DNA from 2 places in the Streptosporangium sp. NPDC023615 genome. Region 2 is predicted to be linked to the other one. Evidence: riboswitches for the same ligand, from Rfam matches in the RefSeq annotation. Region 2 holds a riboswitch; the other holds the start of a gene.
What was found. A riboswitch is a leader RNA that binds a small molecule or an ion and turns the genes downstream of it on or off. The one in region 2 is predicted to bind glycine.

Region 1: another riboswitch for glycine. It lies ahead of gcvT (glycine cleavage system aminomethyltransferase GcvT); the one in region 2 lies ahead of gcvP (aminomethyl-transferring glycine dehydrogenase).

Annotation. Positions count from the first base shown of each region.
Region 1 is NZ_JBFABE010000001.1:172,408-183,628, forward strand. Features, by position in the region: gene AB0G16_RS00760 (amino acid deaminase/aldolase) at 1-605, opposite strand, end outside; gene AB0G16_RS00765 (DUF6286 domain-containing protein) at 755-1,423, shown strand; gene AB0G16_RS00770 (hypothetical protein) at 1,648-3,732, opposite strand; gene AB0G16_RS00775 (L-serine ammonia-lyase) at 3,836-5,212, opposite strand; gene gcvH (glycine cleavage system protein GcvH) at 5,286-5,678, opposite strand; gene gcvT (glycine cleavage system aminomethyltransferase GcvT) at 5,675-6,766, opposite strand; glycine riboswitch at 6,800-6,894, opposite strand; glycine riboswitch at 6,895-6,993, opposite strand; gene AB0G16_RS00790 (gamma-glutamyl-gamma-aminobutyrate hydrolase family protein) at 7,132-7,827, opposite strand; gene AB0G16_RS00795 (3-oxoacyl-ACP reductase) at 7,893-8,657, opposite strand; gene AB0G16_RS00800 (aldehyde dehydrogenase family protein) at 8,662-10,011, opposite strand; gene AB0G16_RS00805 (glutamine synthetase family protein) at 10,014-11,221, opposite strand, start outside.
Region 2 is NZ_JBFABE010000034.1:57,622-68,842, reverse strand. Features, by position in the region: gene AB0G16_RS23050 (mannose-1-phosphate guanyltransferase) at 1-1,024, shown strand, start outside; gene AB0G16_RS23045 (FHA domain-containing protein) at 1,457-1,969, shown strand; gene AB0G16_RS23040 (MerR family transcriptional regulator) at 1,996-2,646, shown strand; gene AB0G16_RS23035 (bifunctional nuclease family protein) at 2,725-3,195, shown strand; gene AB0G16_RS23030 (MerR family transcriptional regulator) at 3,430-3,960, shown strand; glycine riboswitch at 3,976-4,067, shown strand; gene gcvP (aminomethyl-transferring glycine dehydrogenase) at 4,242-7,109, shown strand; gene AB0G16_RS23020 (hypothetical protein) at 7,382-8,191, shown strand; gene AB0G16_RS23015 (hypothetical protein) at 8,291-8,644, opposite strand; gene AB0G16_RS23010 (alpha/beta family hydrolase) at 8,802-9,419, shown strand; gene AB0G16_RS23005 (DUF5999 family protein) at 9,571-9,762, opposite strand; gene AB0G16_RS23000 (TetR/AcrR family transcriptional regulator C-terminal domain-containing protein) at 10,242-10,832, opposite strand; gene AB0G16_RS22995 (hypothetical protein) at 11,040-11,221, shown strand, end outside.

The sequences.
Region 1 (11,221 bases), on a different contig from region 2:
GGCAGGTCGTCGCCGACGCCGGCGATCTGCGCCTCGTACGCCATCACGCCCACCAGGCGGAAGCCCGGCCGTTTCGCGATCTCGGTGGCCAGGTCGACGGCCTGGCCGATGTCGCGGACGGGGGAGCGGCGCACGCCGGCCCGGAACCGGCCGCCGAGGGCGAGGTAGCCCGCGTCGACGTCCAGGCAGACCCGGATCTCCTGGCGGTCGCGGACCCCGGAGACGGCGGCCTCGACGAGGTCGAGCTGCTCGGCCCGGTCCACCATGACGGTGATCTCCTGGGCGGCGCGCGGGCCGGCGGCCAGCTCGGCGAGCGCGGCGCGGTCCACGGTGGGGTAGGCGACCAGGACGTCCCGCATCCCGGTGGAGACCAGCCAGAGGGCCTCGGGAAGGGTGAAGGCCATGATCCCGGCGTAGCCGTCCATGGCGAGGATCCGCTCCAGCACGGCCCGGGAACGGACGGACTTGCTGGCGACCCTGATCGGCTTGCCCGCCGCCCGCCGTACCATCGCCGCCGCGTTGGCGCGCAGGGCGGGCAGGTCGACGACGGCGAAGGGGGGATCGAGGTGGGCGGTGACCCGGTCGTAGCGCTGACGGTCGTCCATGTCCGCAGGATAACCCGGCCGCAACGAATATGAGTAATGTTCACATTACTGCCGGGGTGATCAATTCTCCCGCCGGGGAGGGCACAGGATCGGGCAAGTGGGCGGGTGATCCCCCGCCCGGGACCTATGGGGCGCGTACATGTGAACGAATGACGACTACTCTCCAGGACATCCTGGCGGGCTCGGGAAGCGGTGGCGGCTCGGGGGGCGGCGGCTCGGGGAGCGGCTCGGCGGGCAAGGCCGCGGGCGAGCAGTTCCAGGAGGTACGCCGCAGGTCGCTGCGGCTGCTGCGGCCGGGCAGGACCCCGGCGGGCGTCCCGGCGGCCCTGGTGGTGGCCGCCCTCCTGTCGCTGTCGGCCTCGACGACGGTCGGCCTGCTGATGGGGTCGCCGGTCGCGCGCGAACCCTACCGCCTGCTCGTCGAGGGGGTGGGCGCGTGGAGATGGTCCGATCCCGCCGTCTTCGCCGTCGCGGCGCTCGCCATGGTGGCGGGAGCGACGATGCTCGCCCTCGCCGTCGTGCCGGGACGCCCGCGGCTGGTCCCGCTGGAACCGGGCGACCCGCACCTGGTGATCGGCATCACGCGGTCCGGGCTCCGCCGCACGCTGCGGGAGGCCGCCGAGTCGGTGGAGGAGGTGAACCAGGCGCGGGTCCGCCTCGCCTCACGGGTCGTCGAGGTCACGGTCTTCACCGACGCCGAGCGGACCGGGCCGGTCCTGCGCCGGGTGGGCGCCGCGGTGGGCGACCGCCTGGCGGGCCTGGGCTCGATGTACGGCGGCGACGTCACGGTGCGGCTGTGCAGGCGGAGCAGCCGATGAGGCCGTACACGGGAAACCGGATCGGGCTGGCCGTCACCGGCGCGGTGCTCGGCTGCGCCGGGCTGTACGCCTTCCTGCGGGGACGCGGCGACCTGCCCGGCCACCGCCCGGACGCCCGGCTCGTGCGCCACGGCCTCCCCGGATGGCTGGCCGGGCACCCCTGGCAGGGATGGCTCGTCGCGGTGACGCTGACGGTGCTGTCGGTCCTGGCGGTGCGGTGGCTGCTACACGCCCTGGGGTGGGGACGGTGCGGCAGGCGGGCCGGGACGGGGACGGCCGTGCTCGGTGTTGCCCTTAAAGAAGTCGAAGGGCTCACCCGGGTCGGGGTCAGGCATGTACGGGACGAGCGGCTGCGCGTCACCGTGTGCTGCGCCCCGGGGACCGATGTCGGCAAGCTGGTGGCGCGACTCAACCGGGACGCGGTGGGGAAGGTCCGACGGGCGCTCGGGGAGGTAGAACTCGGCGTGCTGGTCCGGCTGCACGTCCGGCGTCACTGACCCGCCGTAGGCCGTCCCGTAGGAGTCGCGGTGGGCCTGCCTGCCGAAGAGCGGCACCCCGGCCGCCCCGCCGTACGCCCCCGGCGGGCGCTCCGCGACCCCGCCCGCGTCCCCGCCGGCCCTGCCCTCGCCGTACGCCCGCTCGTGGACGGGGCTCGCGTACACCGGCCGCCCGGACGCCCACCGGTGCTCCTCCGCCTCGCCGTACGGCGCCCGGTCGCCGGTTCCCGGATCCGTGCCGGGACCGCCTTCCGGGCCGTCCCCGGGAGGCGCCCCGGGACCGTCGTGCGGACCGTCCGGCCCGGGACCCGGCTCGCCGGGGGCGTGCTCCTCGCGCCGCTCCTCGCGCCGCCGGGAACCGAAGGCGAGTCCGGCGGCCAGGCAGAGCAGCGGCAGGGCGGGCACGACGTAGCGGTGGTCGAAGGCCGCGATGAACGGCGGCAGCACCAGCAGCACGGCCCCGGCCGCCCACGGCAGCAGCACCACGCCGCCGAGGCGCCGCAGCCGCCTCAGCACGCCGACCAGCCCGACCAGGCAGATCACCGCGAGGTAGGGCCCCCGGACGTAGCCGTACTCCTGGTAGCCGCGCAGCAGCCCCGCGTACGGCTCGACCAGCACGGGCGCCCCCGAGACGCCCTGGTAGGCGACGGTGAGCTCCTCGGCGGTCCTGCCCGCCGAGGCGGTCCCGGTGGGGAAGGGCCGGGCGGTGTCGGGGAAGACGTAGGCGCTCTGCGGCCCGGGGGCCGGGTAGACGCGCCGCGTCCAGTCGAAGACGTGCGCCACGTCCGCCAGGCCGGTCCGCAGGAAGTCCAGCGGCTGGGCCGTGATGGCCCGGGTGGCGAAGGCCCCGGCGAGGGCGTCGCGCTCGGCCCAGCTCCCCTTGACCTTGTTCAGCGGCGAGTCGCCGTCCCAGATGTAGAGCGGCGGCGCCTTGCGCGCCTCCCGCGGCTCGGCCGGGCACAGGGCCGCCTCCGGGCCGGGCGGCCGGATGACGGCGCAGTCGGCGAAGGTCATCGTCCGCGCCCACAGGAACGCGTTCCCCCGGGTCAGCCCGTAGGTGCCGTGCTCGGACGCGAACCAGGCCACGTACCCGCCCAGGCCGACCACGGCGGTCAGCGTGGCCGCGACGACCGCCCGCCACCCGGCGCGGCGGAGCAGCAGGCAGACCACCACGACGGCGATCAGCGGCAGCCCGACGGTCCGGGTGACGGTCGCCGCCGCCAGCAGCGCGCCGGCCAGCGCCGCGACCCACGTCGCGGGGCGCCGCCGCCACAGCAGCGTCGTGACCGCCACCACCACCAGGAACTGGAAGAGCAGGTCGGCCATGACGAGGTGCTCGAGCTGGACCTGGTGGACGTCCAGCAGCGCCGGCAGCGCGGCCAGCGTCGCGCCCCACCCCGGGAGCCCGCCCAGCCTGCGCAGCAGCAGGTAGACGCAGACGGCCACGGCCAGCCCCAGGAGGTGCTGGACGACGACCACGGCCTGGACGCTGGAGAGCGGCTTGAGGACCCACAGGAACAGCGCGTACCCCGCCGGACGGGACTCCAGGGGGCGCGGGGCGAGCCCGGCGTTCAGGTAGACGAAGGAGTCGGCCCAGAACCACAGGGCCGGGCGGTAGCCGAGCACGGCCAGCGCGCGCACCCCGCCCCCGGCCAGCAGGGCGAGCGCGAAGACCCAGTGCGAGGCCAGGAGACGCAGCACCCGCCGGCCCCGCGAGGGGGTGGCCGGACCGGAACGGCGGGAGGGTCTCACCGCGTGCGTTCCCGTCACCACCACGACCTCCATCGTCCCGCGGATGAGGTCACCCAGCATAGGCGCGGCACCGCGGGCTCCCCCATGGGATGCGAGATTTGGTGTCGATCGGGACATAAGGAGCGGACGGGACCGCGTCGCGGCGGCCCCGCTCAGCCCTCGTTCAGCATTCGATGACGTTCACCGCGAGCCCGCCGCGGCTGGTCTCCTTGTACTTGTCGAGCATGTCGCGGCCGGTGTCGCGCATCGTCTTGATGGCCTTGTCCAGCGAGACGAAGTGGCGGCCGTCGCCGCGCAGCGCCATCCGGGCCGCGGCGATCGCCTTGATCGAGGCCAGCGCGTTGCGCTCGATGCACGGGATCTGCACCAGCCCGCCGATCGGGTCGCAGGTCAGCCCCAGGTTGTGCTCGATGCCGATCTCGGCGGCGTTCTCCACCTGCTCGGGGGTGCCGCCCATCACCTCGGTGAGCCCGGCGGCGGCCATCGAGCAGGCCGAGCCGACCTCGCCCTGGCAGCCGACCTCGGCGCCGGAGATCGAGGCGTTCTCCTTGAACAGCACGCCGATCGCCCCCGCGGTCAGCAGGAAGCGGATCACGCCCTCGTCGTCGGCGTCGGGCGTGAAGCGGTCGTAGTAGGTGAGGACCGCCGGGATGATGCCGGCCGCCCCGTTGGTGGGGGCGGTGACGATCCGGCCGCCCGCGGCGTTCTCCTCGTTGACGGCCAGCGCGAACAGCGAGACCCAGTCCATGGTCTGCAGCGAGTCCTTCTCCTGCGTCTCGCTCCGCAGCTGCCGGTGGAGCTGGTGGGCGCGGCGGCGCACCTTCAGGCCGCCTGGCAGCACGCCCTCCTTGCCGACGCCCCGGTTCACGCACTCGGTCATGACCCGCCACAGCCCGAGCAGCCGCTCGCGGATCTCGGCCTCGGTGCGGCCGAAGGCCTGCTCGTTCTCCAGCATCAGCCCGGAGATCGACAGCCCGGTCTCGGCGCACTGGGCGAGCAGCTCGGCGGCCGTGCCGAACGGGTACGGCACGACCGTGTCGTCGGCCTTGATCCGGTCGGCGCCGGTGGCGTTCTCGTCCACCACGAAGCCGCCGCCCACCGAATAGTAGACCCGCTCGCGGAGCGTCTCGCCGGACTCCGACAGGGCGGTGAAGCGCATGCCGTTCGGATGGCCGGGCAGCGAGATCTTGCGTTCGAAGACGAGGTCCTCGCCGATGACGAAGGGGATCTCGCGGGAGCCGTGGAGCGGGACGGTGCCGGACTCGCGCATGGCGGCCAGCCGCTCGTCGACCGTGTCGACGTCGACCAGCTCGGGTTTCTCGCCGGCCAGGCCGAGCAGCACGGCCTTGTCGCTGCCGTGTCCCTTGCCGGTCAGCCCGAGCGAGCCGTACAGGACGGCGCTCACCCGGGCGGTCTTCTCCAGGAGCCCGTCGCGGTGCAGGCCGCGGGCGAACCTGTGGGCCGCGGCCATCGGGCCGCCCGTGTGCGAGCTGGACGGGCCGATCCCGACCTTGAAGAGATCGAAGACGCTGATCGTCATCTGAGTCCTTCCAGCGGGGGCGGCCACGCGCGCCCGGGGACGCGCGTGGCCCGGGTACCGGTGAGCCGGAGGCTCAGGACTCACCCGAGGTGAGCGCGGCGTACTCCTCCGGCGACAGCAGGTCGTCGGCGGAGCCCTCCAGGCGGATGCGGAACAGCCATCCCTCCCCGTAGGAGTCACCGTTGACCAGCGAGGGGTCGTCCACGACGGCCTGGTTGACCTCCACGATCTCACCGCCGACCGGGGCGAAGATGTCGCTCACCGACTTGGTCGACTCCACCTCGCCGACGGTGTCGCCGGCGGTGACCGTGCTGCCGACCTCGGGGAGGATCTGCACGTAGACCACGTCCCCCAGCGCCTCGGCGGCGTAGGCGGTGATCCCCACGGTGAGGGTCAGGCCGTCATCCACTCCGGAGACCCACTCGTGTTCCTTGGTGTAGTGCAGGTCCTCGGGAATGCTGCTCATTGTGTCCTCCTGTAGAAAGGCAGTGCGACGACCTCGACCGGTTCGCGGCTGCCCCGGATGTCGACGGCCAGTCCCGACGCCAGGCCGTTGTCCACGTAGGCCATGGCGATCGGCCTGCCCAGCGACTGCGAGGGCGCTCCGCTGGTGACCTCCCCGACGACCGCGCCGTCGGCGGCGACCACCACCGGATACCCGCGCCGGGGCACCCGGCGGCCGTTCGAGACCAGGCCGACCAGGCGGCGGCCCGGCGGGACGTCCCTGAGGGGTTCGAGGGCGGCCCGGCCGACGAAGTCGCCCGGCTTGTCAAACCTCACCACACGGCCCAGCCCGGCGTCGAACGGGGTCAGCCCCGCCGAGAGCTCGTTGCCGTAGAGCGGCATGCCCGCCTCCAGCCGGAGGGTGTCGCGCGCGGACAGGCCGGCGGGGATGAGCCCGTGCGGCGCGCCCGCCTCGCTGAGGGCGCACCAGAGCGCCTCGGCGTCCTCGGACGCGACGAACAGCTCGAACCCATCCTCGCCGGTGTATCCGGTACGGGCGACGAGGGCCTCGTGGCCCGCGACGACGGCCGGCAGGCCCGCGTAGTACTTGAGCCCGTCGAGGTCGGCGTCGGTGAGGCCGGCCAGGATCTCCGCCGAGCGCGGGCCCTGGACCGCGATCAGCGCGTAGCGCTCGGAGCGGTCCTCGGCCGTCGCGTCGAAGCCCTTGGCGCGGTCGATCAGTTCGGCGGCGACGCGCGGGGAGTTGGAGGCGTTGGCGACGACCATGAACTCGGTGGGGGCCAGCCGGTAGACGATCAGGTCGTCCAGCACACCGCCCTCGGTGTCGACGATCATCGTGTAGCGGGCGCGGCCGGGCTCCAGCGCGGACAGGTGACCGACCAGCGCGTGGTCGAGCGCCTCGGCGGCCTGCGGCCCGGTCACGAAGATCTCACCCATGTGGGAGAGGTCGAACAGGCCGGCCGCCCGGCGGACCGCGTTGTGCTCGGCGGACTCGCTGCCGTAGCGGAGCGGCATCAGCCAGCCCGCGAAGTCGGTCAGCGTCGCGCCGAGAGCCTCGTGCACGCCGCGCAACGGCGTAGATCGGGACATGTGCACACCTCAGGCAGGGGACAGATGAGATCATCCTCCCCCTCTGTCATGGGTGCCTGAGAGTTTCACCCGGGTTTTACCGGACTTTCACCTTCGGCGAGGCCGCGGGGCCTGCTTTCCAGAGAGCACCTACCCGCACGGTCCTTTGCCTTGAGAGGTTCGCGGGGAGGGCTTGCTCCTTCAGGGGTCCTGGTCTGGATGTCAGGACGCTCTCCCGCACGGGATTCATCGGTGTCACCGCCACCCTAACCGCCCGCACCGGCGAAGCGGAATCCCCCGTCGCGCCGGGCCCGGTGCCCTCCCCGGTCCGAGGCGCCGGACCGGGCCGGTCAGGGGGCCGTGGGCCGGTCCGGCGAAAGGACCGGTCAGGGGGCGGCGTGCCGGACCAGGGCCTCGAACAGGGCCGACTCGTCGTCGGCCTCGGGGTGCCACTGGACGGCGACGGCGAAGGGGTGGTCGTCCAGCTCCACGGCCTCGATCGTGCCGTCCTCGGCGTGGGCGGTCACGGTCAGGCCCTCGCCCGGCCGGTCCAGGGCCTGGTGGTGGTAGTGGGCCACGTCCACGGTCCCGGCCCCGAAGATCTTCGAGGTCCGGCCGCCGGGGGCCAGGCGCACGGGCATCCTGCCGTGACTCCCCGGGGCCGGGGCGTGCCCGGAGTGGCCGACCACGTCGGGCAGGTGCTGGTGCAGGGTGCCGCCCAGGGCGACGTTCAGGATCTGCATGCCCCGGCAGACGCCGAGGAAGGGCAGGTCCCGTTCCAGCGCCGCGCGGACCAGTCCCAGCTCGGCCTCGTCGCGGAACGGCCGGACGTAGCCGGTCCTCGCGTGCGGCTCCTGCCCGTACCGCTCCGGGCCGACGTCCCCGCCACCGGCCAGGATCAGCCCGTCCAGGCGCTCGACCAGCGGCGCGGGGTCGCCGGCCGGGGGCAGGATCACCGGCTGCCCGCCCGCGCGGGCCACGTGGTCGACGTAGTCGTAGGGCAGCAGCGCCGCCGTCGCCTCCCACACGGTGAACCGGGCGGGCTCGACGTAACAGGTGATGCCGATGACGGGACGGGACATGATCTCTCGCCTTGCCTTGCTCTCACGGGGCCGGGCCCGGTGGCTCCGGGCCGGCCGGGACTCCCCTACAGCGGGGTGACGTACGCGCCGGAGATGCCGCCGTCCACCAGGAACTCCGAGCCGGTGATGAAGCTGGCGTCGTCCGAGGCGAGGAACGCCACCGCGGCGGCGATCTCCGACGCCTCGGCGAAACGCCCCAGCGGGACGTGCACCAGGCGGCGCTGGGCCCGCTCGGGGTCCTTGGCGAACAGCTCCCGCAGCAGCGGCGTGTTCACCGGCCCCGGGCAGAGCGCGTTGACCCGGATGCCCTCGCGGGCGAACTGCACGCCCAGCTCGCGCGACATGGCCAGCACCCCGCCCTTGGAGGCGGTGTAGGAGATCTGGCTGGTCGCCGAGCCCATCACGGCCACGAACGAGGCGGTGTTGACGATCGAGCCCTTGCCCTGGCGCCGCATGTACGGGATGGCGTGCTTGCAGCACAGGTAGACCGAGGTGAGGTTGACCTCCTGGACCCAGCGCCAGGCGTCGATGCCGGTCTCCAGGATCGAGTCGTCCTCCGGCGGCGAGATGCCCGCGTTGTTGAACGCGACGTCCACGCTGCCGTAGGTGTCGAACGCCGTCCGGAACGCCCGGTCCACGTCGTCCTCGACGGTCACGTCGGCCCTGACGAACAGCCCGCCGACCTCGGACGCGGCGGCCCGGCCGGTCTCCTCGTCCAGGTCCACGCAGACGACGCGGGCGCCCTCCTCGGCGAACCGGCGCGCGGTGGCCAGGCCGATCCCGCTCCCGGCGCCGGTGATCACGGTCACCCGGTCCTGCAGACGCTGCATCGTTCTACTCCTCCTCGGAGATGAAGACGTTCTTGGTCTCGGTGAACGCCGCCAGCGCGTCCGGCCCCAGCTCACGGCCGAGCCCTGACTGCTTGAAGCCGCCGAACGGCGTCCAGTAGCGGACGCTGGAATGCGAGTTGACGCTGAGGTTGCCGGCCTCGACGGCCCTGGCCGTCCGCAGCGCCCGGCCGACGTCACGGGTCCAGATGGACCCGCTCAGCCCGTAGGGGGTGTCGTTGGCGATGCGTACCGCGTCGGCCTCGTCGTCGAACGGCACCACCGACACCACCGGCCCGAAGATCTCCTCGGTGAACGCCCGGTCGTCGGTCGAGCGCGGCGTCAGGACGGTCGCCGGGTACCAGAACCCCGGCCCCTCGGGGCAGGAACCCCGCAGGTGGGGTGGCTCGGTGACGTAGGAGGCGACCCGCTCGCGGTGCTCGGCGCTGATCAGCGGGCCCATCTCGGTGTCCTCGTCGCGCGGGTCGCCCACGCGGACGCCCAGCACCGCCTCGCCGAACCGGGCCAGGAACTCCTCGTACGCGCCCCGCTCGACCAGGATCCGGGAGCGCGCGCAGCAGTCCTGGCCCGCGTTGTCGAACACCGCGTACGGCGCGGTCGCCGCGGCCTTCTCCAGGTCGGCGTCGGCGAAGACCACGTTGGCGCTCTTGCCGCCCAGCTCCAGCGTGAGCCGCTTGACCTGTCCGGCGCAGACGGCGGCGATCTCCTTGCCGACCTCGGTCGACCCGGTGAAGACGATCTTCGACACGCCGGGGTGCTCGACGAGCCGGGCGCCCGCGACCTCCCCCTCGCCGGGCAGGACCTGCAGCACCCCTTCTGGCAGGCCCGCGGCCAGCGCCAGCTCGGCCACCCGCAGCGCGGTCAGCGGCGTCCACTCGGCGGGCTTGACGATCACGGTGTTGCCCGCCGCCAGCGCCGGGGCCACCCCCCAGGTCATGACGACCATCGGGAAGTTCCACGGCACGATCACGCCGACCACGCCCAGCGGCTCCCTGAACGTGACGTCGATCCCGCCGGGCACCGGGATCTGCAGGCCGTGATCGCGTTCCGGCGCCCCGGCGTAGAAGTCGAGGACGTCGGCGACGTTGCCCGCCTCCCAGCGGGCGTTGCCGATGGTGTGCCCGGAGTTGGCGACCTCCAGCAGCGCCAGCTCCTCGGCGTGCTCGCGCACCAGGGCGGCGAAGCGGCGCAGCAGGCGGGCCCGGTCGGAGGGGGAGACCCTCCGCCAGGCCGCGTAGGCGCGCCCGGCGCGTTCCACCGCCCTGTCGACCTCCGCGGCGTCCACGGGCTCGATGTCGGCGAGCACCTCTTCCGTCGCCGGATTGATGATCTTCACGTTCACATCCGTTCGAATCCCCGGAACAGCTCCCAGTCGGTCACGGCGGCGTCGAAGGCGGCCAGCTCGACCCGGGCGTTGTTCGCGTAGTGGGCCACCACGTCCTCACCGAAGGCGTCCCGGGCGAAGGAGGAGCCCTCCCAGAGCTCCAGCGCGTCCCGCAGCGTGTGCGGGACCGTTTCCGCCCCCGACGAGTAGGCGTTCCCCGCGAACGCCTCCTCAAGCGGCAGCTCGTTCTCGACGCCGTGCAGCCCGGCCGCGATCAGCGCCGAGACGGCCAGGTAGGGGTTGACGTCGCCGCCGGGCACCCGGTTCTCGATCCGCAGCGACGGGCCGTGGCCGACCAGGCGCAGTGCGCAGGTCCTGTTGTCCACCCCCCACCTGACCGCGGTGGGCGCGAAGCTGCCGGGGACGTAGCGCTTGTAGGAGTTGACGTTCGGCGCGTACAGCAGGGTCAGCTCGCGCATCAGGGCGAGCTGCCCGGCGATGAAGTGCTCGCCCACCGCCGACAGACCGTGCTGTCCGGCCCCCTCCCCGGACCCGGCCATGACCGGCTCCCCGGCCTCGTCCCGCAGCGAGATGTGGATGTGGCAGGAGTTGCCCTCGCGGTGGTTGGGCTTGGCCATGAAGGTGATCGACATGCCCTCCTGGGAGGCGATCTCCTTGGCCCCGTTCTTGTAGATCGAGTGGTCGTCGCAGGCGGCCAGGGCCTCGCCGAAGCGGAAGGCGATCTCGTGCTGGCCCAGGTTGCACTCGCCCTTGGCCGACTCGACGTACATCCCGGCGCCCTCCATGCCGAGCCTGATCCGGCGCAGCAGCGGCTCGACGCGGGCGGTGCCGAGGAGGGAGTAGTCGACGTTGTAGAGGTTGGCGGGGGTCAGGTCCCGGTAGCCGCGGCGCCAGGCGTCCTCGTAGGTGTCGGCGAAGACGACGAACTCCAGCTCGGTGCCGACGAACGCGCGCCAGCCGCGCCCGGCCAGCCGGTCGATCTGGCGGCGCAGGATCTGCCGGGGCGAGGCGGTGACGTCGGAGCCGTCCTCCCACAGCAGGTCGGCCATCACCAGGGCCGTGCCGTCCTGCCAGGGCACGCGGCGCAGGGTGGACGGGTCGGGCCTCATGGTGAAGTCCCCGTAGCCGCGCTCCCAGGAGGACATCGCGTAGCCGTCGACCGTGTTCATGTCCACGTCGACCGCCAGCAGGTAGTTGCAGC
Region 2 (11,221 bases):
CGCGGACCTGTCCCCGCCGGCCCAGCGCAAGCTGGACCGGGTCTTCTCCCGCCAGGAGTTCCGCCGCGCCTTCCCCGGCGAGATCGCCGAGCTGAGCTTCCCGGCCAGGTCGGTGGAGGACTACACGCACGAGCTGCTGCGCCTGGTGGACATCAGCGGGGTCCGCGACGCCGACATGAAGGTCGTGGTCGACTGCGCCGGAGGAACCTCCTCGCTGGTGCTGCCCAGCCTTCTGGGCCGGGTCGGGGTGGACGTGCTGACCGTCAACAACCGCCTGGACGACGCCTCGCCCACCGAGACCCTCGCCGAGCGCCGCCGCGACCTGCAGCGCCTGTCGGAGCTGGTCAGCTCCTCCCGGGCGGCCTTCGGGGTGCGCTTCGACCCGGTGGGGGAGCGGGTGGCGCTGGTGGACGAGATGGGCCAGCTCATCAGCGAGGAGCGCGCCCTGCTGGTGGTGCTCGACCTGGTCGCGGCCGAGCGGCGCGGCGGCCGGGTGGCGCTGCCGGTCACCACCACCCGGGTGGCCGAACAGGTCTGCAGGTTCCACGGGGTCCAGGCCGAGTGGACCGCCACCGCCATCGACGCGCTCACCGCCGCCGCCAGGGGGCCTGAGATGATCTTCGCCGCGGACGGGCGCGGCGGCTTCATCGTCCCGGAGTTCGGCCCCACCGTGGACGGCCTGGCGGTGTTCCTGCGCCTGCTGGGCCTGGTGGCCAGGACCCGCCTGTCGCTCAGCCAGATCGACGCCAGGATCCCCCAGGCCAGGTTGCTGCGCCGTACCGTGCCGACCCCGTGGGCGGCCAAGGGGGCGGTGATGCGATCGGTCATCGAGGCCGCCGAGCACCACCTGATCGACACCACCGACGGGGTGCGGGTGGTCGCCGAGGACGGCGGCTGGGCCCTGGTGCTGCCCGACCCGACCGAGGCGGTCACCCACCTGTGGGCCGAGGGCTTCGACGTCGACTCCGCGCAGGCCATGATCGAACGCTGGGCGCGGGTGGTGGAGGAGGCCGCCGGGGGCTGACGACCCCCGGCACGGCGGTCTCCCCGGGAGCCGGCCCCCGTGCGGACCGGACTCCTCAGGGGTGATCCCACGGCAGGCCCTCCCGGGGGCCGGTCTCCCCGGGGGCGGGTCTCCCCGGGGCTCGTCCTCCCGCGAGCCGGTCTCCCTCCCGGAAACCCTAAAAAAGGATATGAAGCGCATTGAGGACTTTGTCGGGCGTAATGGACCGAGCGAATGCGACAAACACAGCGCGGCACCATGGACCGGGGACGTACCCCGCTGTAACTTTGTCACCGACCGTACCCGCGGTTCAGCGTCAACCTTGACCTTCGCGTCTCATCACTGTATGTTGCGGCATTCGCAGTCTGAGAAATCCCTTGAGAAGCGAAGAAGCGAGGCGCGCATCACTGAGCACCGTTGCCGCGTCTTCGCGGTAGGAGGCCGAGCCGATCGATGCCGAGCGTCTACTGCACGCAGTGCGGTCATGCCAACCCTGAGGATGCCCGTTTCTGTTCCCGATGCGGGTCGCCGCTTACCAGGTCCGACACACCCGGAGACAGCACGTCGACGATCTCCCTCTCCGGGATCGAGGCCTACGAGGCGGAGACCGGGGAGACGCTTCTCGCCGAACGGCAGGCCGTGGAGCAGTTGCCTCCCGGCAGCGCGTTGCTGGTGGCGATGCGCGGCCCCAACGCCGGCAGCCGGTTCCTGCTCGACAGCGACCTCACCACCGTGGGCCGCCATCCCGAGAGCGACATCTTCCTCGACGACATCACGGTCTCGCGCCGCCACGTGGAGTTCTACCGGCGCGGCGGCGGGGTCTTCACCGTCCGTGACGTCGGTAGCCTGAACGGCACGTACGTGAACCGGGAGCGCATCGAGGAGGTCCCGCTCTACGGCGGCGACGAGGTGCAGATCGGCAAGTTCCGCCTCGTCTTCCTCACCCGCGGCGCCGCTGGAGGATGATGAGCTCGCAGGCCGCTCGTGCGCACATGAGCATCGGGGAGGTGCTCGCCCTCCTGCAGGGCGAGTTCCCCGATGTCAGCATCTCCAAGATTCGCTTCCTGGAGGGCGAGGGGCTGATCGAACCGGAGCGCAGTCCCTCCGGGTACCGCAAGTTCACCTACGCCGACGTCGAGCGGCTCCGCTACATCCTCAGCGAGCAGCGGGACCGCTACCTGCCGCTGCGGGTGATCAAGGACCGGCTGGAGGCCGCCGACCGCGAGGAGCGCCCCCCGGCCCCGCCGCGGGCCGTCCCCGGCGAGGGGCCCGGAGAGGTCCGCCTCACCCGTGACGAGCTGCTGCGCGCCGCCGAGCTCGACGAGGACACCCTCGCCGAGCTGGAGGACTACGGGCTGCTGGCAGCCGTGGCCCGCTACTACGACGCCGAGGCGCTCGCCGTGGCCCGCAGCGTCGGCGCCCTGGCCGCCTTCGGCCTGCGCGCCCGCCACCTGCGGGCCGTCAGGGCCGCCGCGGAACGTGAGGCCGGGCTGGTGGAGCAGGCCGTGGCGCCCCTGCTGCGCCGCCGCGGGCCTGGTGCGATCGACCAGGCCGACGAGACGGCCAGGGAGATCTCCGGCCTGTTACTGGAATTGCACGCCTCACTCCTGCGTTCGGGCGTTCGTGGGGCACTGGGCCGGTGAGAACCTGACCAGGCACTCGTACCCCCACGAGTGTTACGTTGAACAAACCGGTCGGAATCCAGCGAAGCGGAGCAGCCCGTGTTGCAGATGGAGGTCGTGGGCGTTCGAGTCGAGATGCCCTCCAACCAGCCGATCGTCTTGTTGAAGGAGGCGCAGGGGGAGCGTTACCTGCCCATCTGGATCGGCATGACCGAGGCCACGGCGATCGCCATGGCCCAGGCCGAGGAGCCACCGCCTCGGCCGCTGACCCATGACCTGTTCCGGGACGTGCTCGACGGCCTCGGGGTCCGGCTGAACACGGTCAACATCGTCGCCCTGCGCGACGGGATCTTCTTCGCCGACCTGGTCTTCTCCAACGGGGTCGAGGTGAGCGCGCGTCCCTCCGACTCGATCGCCCTGGCACTGCGCACCGGCGCACGTATCTTCGCGAGCGAGGAGGTCGTCCGGGAGGCGGGAGTGATCATTCCCGACGACCAGGAGGACGAGGTGGAGAAGTTCAGGGAGTTCCTTGACACGATCACGCCGGAGGACTTCGGCCGCGCGGGGTAGGAATTTCGGTGCATTTACGCTTCACGACGCGCCGGGTGGGGTCGTTGACTGGACTTGGCCCCAGTCCTACGGTGCAAGTGAACCCCACGGCCGTGCGTAAACCCCCAGATCAGGCCGTGGGATGAGAGAAAGCCGGAGGTCCGCGTGGCGGTCAGCAGCGGCGAGGGTAGAAACGCCGATCAGGATGACCCGGAACGGCGCCAGTCGGCACGTCAGCGCGCGGGTGAAGAGGGTCTGCTGTTCGACGGGGAACCGGTGAACACACCCGCCGATCTCGGCTACCGGGGCCCGACGGCCTGTTCCGCGGCCGGGATCACCTACCGGCAACTCGACTACTGGGCGCGCACCGGCCTGGTCGAGCCCACCGTGCGGGCCGCGCACGGCTCGGGCTCCCAGCGGCTGTACGGCTTCCGCGACATCCTGGTCCTCAAGGTCGTCAAGCGCCTCCTCGACACCGGCGTCTCCCTCCAGCAGATCCGCATCGCCGTGCAGCACCTGCGCGACCGGGGTGTCAACGACCTCGCGGGGATCACCCTGATGAGCGACGGGGTGAGCGTCTACGAGTGCACCTCGCCCGACGAGGTCATCGACCTCCTCCAGGGCGGCCAGGGGGTCTTCGGCATAGCGCTCGGACGGGTCTGGCAGGAGGTGGAGGGCTCCCTCGCGGATCTTCCCGGCGAACGCGCGGAGTCGGGCGCCGGCCCTTTAGGCGATCATCAGGCCGATGAACTGGCCCGGCGCCGCAGAGCGCGACGAACCGGGTAAACTCGGACTCGCCATTGACCCTGTGCGGGAGAGACCCCGGCACGGCCGGGGCGCCGAAGGAGCAACCTCCCCGGAATCTCTCAGGCACCCTGTACCGCACGGACGAGGCAACTCTGGAAAGCAGGCGCGCCTGCCAGGCGTGACTCACCGACGGTGCAAGCCTCCCGTCCCCGGGCAGGTGAAGCTCTCAGGTCGCGGCGGCAGCCGTGATGACAGAGGGGGAGACTCCGGCCGCACGCCCGCGCCCGGCGCCGGTCTCCACCCCGTCTGGGAGGCTTTCCATGACCGATCTGTCCCCGCTCGGCGAGCTCGCGCCCCCGCCGTTCGCCACCCGCCACATCGGGCCCGACGACGACCAGCAGGCCCGCATGCTGGAGGCGGTCGGGTTCGCCTCCGTCGCCGACATGATCGCGGTGGCCGTGCCCGAGGCGATCCGCTCGGCCGAGCGGCTGAACCTGCCCCCGGCGGCCTCCGAGACCGAGGCCCTGGCCGAGCTGCGCGTCCTGGCCGGGCGCAACACCGTGCTCACCTCCATGATCGGCCTGGGCTACCACGACACGGTCACCCCCGCCGTCATCCGCCGCAACCTCCTGGAGAACCCGGGCTGGTACACCGCGTACACGCCCTACCAGCCGGAGATCTCCCAGGGCCGCCTGGAGGCCCTGCTGAACTTCCAGACCGTGATCTCGGACCTGACCGCCCTGGACGTCGCCGGGGCCTCCCTGCTGGACGAGGCCACCGCCGCCGCCGAGGCGATGACCCTGGCCAGGCGCGCGGGCCGCACCCCGTCGAAGGTGTTCGTGGTCGACGCCGACGCGCTGCCGCAGACCAAGGCGGTGCTGCGCACCCGCGCCGAGCCGCTCGGCATCGAACTGGTCGAGAGCGACCTGGCCGGTGAGCTGCCCGACTGCTTCGGCGTGCTCGTGCAGTACCCCGGCGCGAGCGGCCGGATCCACGACTTCCGCGCCGTGGCCGAGGCCGCCCACGCCCGCGGCGCCCAGGTGGTCGCCGCCGCCGACCTGCTGGCCCTCACCCTGCTGACTCCCCCCGGCGAGCTCGGCGCCGACATCGCGATCGGCTCCTCGCAGCGCTTCGGCGTCCCACTGGGCTTCGGCGGCCCCCACGCGGCCTACATGGCGGTCCGCGAGGGCCTCCAGCGCCAGATGCCCGGCCGCCTGGTCGGCGTCTCCGTGGACGCCGACGGGCGCCCGGCCTACCGGCTCGCGCTGCAGACCCGCGAGCAGCACATCCGCCGCGAGAAGGCCACCAGCAACATCTGCACCGCGCAGGTCCTGCTGGCGGTGATCGCCGGCATGTACGCCGTCCACCACGGCCCCGAGGGCCTGCGCAGGATCGGCCGCCGCGTCCACCGGCACGCCGTGGTGCTGGCCGAGGGCCTGCGCCAGGGCGGCGTCGAGGTGGTGCACGACACCTTCTTCGACACCGTGCTCGCCCGGGTGCCCGGCAGGGCCGCGGCGATCGTCGCCACCGCCCTGGACAACGGCGTGAACCTGCGCCTGGTCGACGACGACCACGTGGGCGTCACCTGCGACGAGCGGACCGAGCTGCTGCACCTGGAGCAGGTCCTGGCCGCCTTCGAGGTCACCGGGATCATCCCGGCGGACCTGGACGCCGCCGCGCACGACGCGCTGCCCGCCTCGCTGGCGCGCACCGGCGACTACCTGACCCACCCGGTCTTCCACGACCACCGCTCCGAGACGGCCATGCTGCGCTACCTGCGCCGCCTCCAGGACAAGGACGTCGCGCTCGACCGGTCGATGATCCCGCTGGGCTCCTGCACGATGAAGCTCAACGCGACCACCGAGATGGAGCCGATCACCTGGCCGGAGTTCGCCGGCCTGCACCCCTACGCCCCCGCCGACCAGACCCGGGGCTACCTGGAGCTGATCGCCGAGCTGGAGCGCTGGCTGGCAGAGGTCACCGGCTACGACGCCGTGTCGCTCCAGCCGAACGCCGGCTCCCAGGGCGAGTTCGCCGGGCTGCTGGCCATCCGCGCCTACCACGCCGCGCGCGGCGAGTCCGAGCGCGACGTCTGCCTCATCCCCTCCTCCGCGCACGGCACCAACGCCGCCAGCGCCGTCATGGCGGGCATGCGGGTCGCCGTGGTGGCCTGCGACGACGAGGGCAACGTCGACGTCGGCGACCTGGTCGCGAAGATCGACAAGCACCGTGACCGGCTCGCCGCGATCATGGTGACCTACCCGTCCACGCACGGCGTGTACGAGGAGACGATCGTCCGGGTCTGCGAGCTGGTGCACGAGGCCGGCGGGCAGGTCTACGTCGACGGCGCCAACCTCAACGCGCTGGTCGGCCTGGCCAGGCTGGGCGAGTTCGGCGCGGACGTCTCCCACCTCAACCTGCACAAGACCTTCTGCATCCCGCACGGTGGCGGTGGCCCCGGGGTCGGGCCGGTCGCGGTCCGCTCCCACCTCGCCGGCTACCTGCCGGGCCACCCGCTGCGCGCGGGCGCCGGCGACGGGAAGGGCGTCGGCCCGGTCGCGGCCGCCCCGTACGGCTCGGCCGGCATCCTGCCCATCTCCTGGGCCTACATCCGGATGATGGGCGCCGACGGCCTCAAGGCGGCCACCGAGCAGGCCATCCTGTCGGCCAACTACCTGGCCCGCAGGCTCAGCCCGCACTACCCGGTCCTCTACACCGGCCGGGGCGGCCTGGTGGCCCACGAGTGCATCGTGGACCTGCGCCAGATCACCAAGGAGACCGGCGTGACCGTCGACGACGTGGCCAAGCGCCTGGTCGACTACGGCTTCCACGCGCCGACCATGTCGTTCCCCGTCGCCGGGACGCTGATGATCGAGCCGACCGAGAGCGAGGACCTGGCCGAGCTCGACCGGTTCTGCGAGGCGATGATCGCCATCCGCGGCGAGATCGCCAAGGTCGCCTCCGGCGCGTACGAGAAGACCGACAACCCGCTGCGCAACGCCCCGCACACGGCGGACAGCCTGGCCGCCGACGAGTGGGAGCACGCCTACACCCGCACCGAGGCGGCCTACCCGCTGCCGTCGCTGCGCGAGGGCAAGTACTGGCCGCCGGTCCGGCGCATCGACCAGGCCTACGGCGACCGCAACCTGGTCTGCTCCTGCCCCCCGCTGGAGTCCTACGAGGACTGATCCTTCACCACGCGGGATCCGGGAGGGCCCGGGTCCCGGGCGGATCCGGGCCGCTCCCGTGCGGCCCGGCCCGGGAGGCGCCCCGGGAGCGTCCCGGGAGCGCCGCGGGCCGCGCCCGGGTCTCGCCCGGGTCGTGCGCGAACCCCGCGCGGGTACCGTCTCGATCATGCGCGAACCCCGTGTGGGCCGCAGATTCGCGCGGTATGTGCCGGGACGGACGGTGCCCCGAGTCGTTAGGCTCGGGGCGTCTCCTTATCCGGGAAGGACCCTGCATGCCTGAGGTGGACACCCGTCCCTTGGACACCGCGCGAGGACTGGCCGAGTCCGGCGACCTCGACGCCGCCGCCACGATCTTCGCCGAGCTGGCCGCCGATCCCGACGACCCCGATCGCGCCCAGGCGGCGGTGGGTCTCGCGGTCGTGCTCGACGAGCGGGGGGACGTGCCGGGCTCCCGCGCCGCCGCGCGCACCGCCCTGGCGACCGGCCACCCCGAGTTCGCCGCCCAGGCCGCCTGCCTGCTCGCCGGGAGCTTCGAGCGCGAGGGCCTGACCGACCAGGCCCGTGCCGCCTGGCAGGCCGCCCTGGGCGTCGGCCACCCCGCCTACGTCCCCCCGGCGCACATGGCCCTTGCCAGGCTCGCCACCGACGCCCGGGAGGCGGAACGTTCCCTGCGGGACGCGCTGGCCACCGCCGACCCGGAGATCGCCTCCCACGCGGCGCAGCGGCTGGCGGAGGGGTTCCTGGAGGACGGCGAGCCCGGTGAGGCCGCCCGGGCGCTGCTGGAGGCGCTCTCGGTGCCCGGGGTGACCGAGGTGGCGAGGCTGAGGGTGATGCTCGGCATCGCCCACCTGGAGCTGGCGTGCGCCGAGTTCTCGGCCGCGGTCGAGGAGGTCGGCGAAGGCGGCGACGGCGGCGACGGCGGCGACACGGAGACCGGCGCGCTGGCCATCGAACTGCTGGCCCGCACGCTCCCTCTCAGGGGGCGGGACGAGGACGCCGAACGGGTCTGGCGTTACGGCCTCGACAGCGCCGACGCCGATCTCGCCGGTGAGGTCAGACTCCGCCTGGAGCGGGACGCCTGAGACGCGCTCCGGCCCGGGCGGGACCTCCGGGACGGGCACCGGCCTTGGGCGGGACGTCCGTAGCCGGGCTCCGGGACGGGGCGGCGGGGGCCGGACGCCTCAGCCGCGTCCCCGCCAGTTGCTCACGGCGTGGGCGAAGTTGATCGCGATGATGCCGCCCCAGGCCAGCAGCAGCCCGACGGTGCCCGCCTCGCCCGCCGCGATGGCGGTCAGCGGGATGCCGATGCCCATCGAGCCGAGCGCGACCGTGACCGAGGGGTTCGAGGCCTTGCGCGGCGCCCTCGGCGCCTCGGCGGCGTAGGGCCCCGGGTAGAAGCCGGGGTGGGATCCGGCGTGCATCTCGGCGCGCACCCGCTGGGCGATGGTCGCGTCGAGACGTGACACGAACGAGTCGATCAGCGCGGTCTCGTACTCCGGGCCGAGGTCCCGGCGGGCCTCGATGGTGGCACGCATGTCCTGGCGGATATCTTGATGATTCTGCACGCCTCGATTGTTTCCTCCGTACGCCCGTCCCGCATCAGTCGTTAGGACGAGATCCGTGTCCCTGTCGGCGAGTCAGCCCTTCGAGGACGCCTCGTCCTCACGGGGGACGTCCCCTCCGGCGACGTCCCTGGATATCACGACCCCGCACGGCCCGGGGCGGGTGGAGATCGACGAGGTGACCGACCCGCGTTTCCTGCTCGTGCTCACCCACGGCTCGGCCGGCGGGGTGGACGCGGGCGATCTGCTGGCCGTACGGGACGCCACGACGGCGATCGGCGGGACGGTCGCGCGGGTGCTGCAGCCGTTCAGGATGCGGGGGGCGCGTGCTCCGGGCTCGGCCGTCAAGCAGGACGAGGCGTGGGAGGCGCTGGTGGCGGAGCTGCGCGGGCGCTACCCGGGGCTGCCGCTGGCCCAGGGCGGGCGGAGCAACGGGGCCAGGGTCGCCTGCCGTACGGCCGGGGCGGTCGGGGCCCGCGCCGTGGTGGCGCTGGCGTTCCCCCTGCACCCGCCGGGAAAGCCGGAACGGTCCCGCGCCGGGGAACTGCGCGCGGCCGGGGTGGACGTGCTGGTGGTGAACGGGGACCGCGATCCGTTCGGGGTGCCCGACGCGGTGGACGCCGCCCGTCTGGTGGTACTGCCGGGGGAGGGGCACGACCTCAAGAAGGATCCCGCCAGGGTGGGCGAGGTGGTCGCCGCCTGGCTCGACGCGACGATGCGGCCGGGGCCGGGTCCGGGGGATCTGTGACGATCCCGGTGACGCGGGTGAACCGGATCCTCACCCGATGCGGCGGTCGTGGCGGCCCGGGCCGGTCCGGGCCTTTGGGACGATCCGCCGGGGCGGTGCGGTGCGGTGTGCACCGGCCCCCTCCGGGTGATCGACCGGGGTGACCCGGTCGTCAGCCGACGCCCACCAGGGGGCGGTGCGGCTCGATGACGGCGCCGTCGGGGAGGAGCTCGCCGGTGTCGTCGAACAGCACCACACCGTTGCAGAGCAGGCTCCATCCCTGCTCGGGGTGAGCCGCCAGGGTGCGGGCGGCTTCGCGGTCCAGCGCGTCGGCGGACGGACAGGACGGCTCATGCGGGCACATCGGCGTGCCTCCGGATCTCTCGTGTCGGCTCACCCGGGTCACATCGGGCATGGAGTGGGCATCGGACATCCGGCGGCACCGTCACCGATGGGTCTCCGTTCCCACGTGTGACGGGGGACGAGCATCTGAATGTTGACATATGACCATACAGGTCCCCGTAACAGAACGAGGCCCGTACATCAAGCAGATCAAGTGTGCGATCGATCGCACCTTGGCGACATAGCCCGTTAGGACTGTTTGTGGGCTGGAGAGGGCCAGTCCGTTGGAGCCGTGCCGGGTGATGTGACCTATGACACATCATGCCTGATATACGGACAATCAACCAAGAGCGACACGCCGAGCGGAGAGTAAACGATCGGTTACACCTTCCTGACGCGTGAGAAGGGTGGTGCCCGATCTCCCGGTGCGAGGGGCGGGGCGTGCTCGGCCCCGTGCGCTCGGCCCCGTGTCCTGGGCCTCGTGTCCTGGGTCCCGTGCGCTCAGCCCCGTGCGCTCAGCCCGGCCAGGAGGGCCTCCAGCCCGTGTTCGAAGTCGGCGTCCGCGCCGGGACTGCCCCCTCCCCGCGACGGGGGGCGCCACGGCTCGTCGTCATCGTCGGCGGGCTCGGCCCACCCCGACTGCTGCACCTCCACCGCCACCGCCCCGAAGACGTAGGCCCGCAACGCCCGTACGGCCGCCGGCGCGTCGGTGAGCCCGGCGTCGGCGAGCTGGTCGATCTGTTCCCGGATCGCGATCGCGGCCCGCCCCCTGGGGGGCTTGGTCAGCGCGAGCGCCAGCACTCCCGGGTGCTCCCTGAGCGCGGCCCGGCCGGCCCGGCACCAGGCCCTCGCGCTCTCCTGCCAGGTCGCGGCGGGCTCGACGTGGACCGTGGTGACGTGTTCGGCCAGGGCGTCCATCAGGGCGTCCTTGCCCCGGGGCAGGTGGTGGTAGATGGCCATCGCCTCCACCTGGAGCGCGTCGCCCAGTCTCCGCATCGTCAGCCGCCGCAGCCCCTGCCCGTCGGCGATGTGGAGGGCGGCGTCGATGATGCGCTCCCTGGAGAGCGGTACGGGTGGTCGCTTGGCAGGCATGCGATCATCCTGCCAGCTTCACCTTACTGCGTAAAGGACGACGCGCCGTGAACGCGGATCACCCTCCCGAGCGTGACGTCCCCGATCGACGGCCCGGAACCGGGGAGGGCGGCCGGGGCCGAGATGACGGGCCGGGACCCGGACGGCGTAGGCTACGAGCGGTGATCTGCCGGAGAGGGCCCGGCGGCCGGTGAGAGAGGGTAGACGATGGCGTTTTTCCGACCGCGCGTGAGCCGGGAGGCGGAGGTTCGTCACCACGCCGACCAGGAGGTCGGGAAGGGCTTCCCCGAGCTTCTGGAGAAGGCGCGGGCCGCCGAGGCGGAACTGCGCAGGGCGCAGGCCGCCGCGGCTCCGGTGCAGGAGGTGCGGGCGGCCGGTCTGGCCCTGGA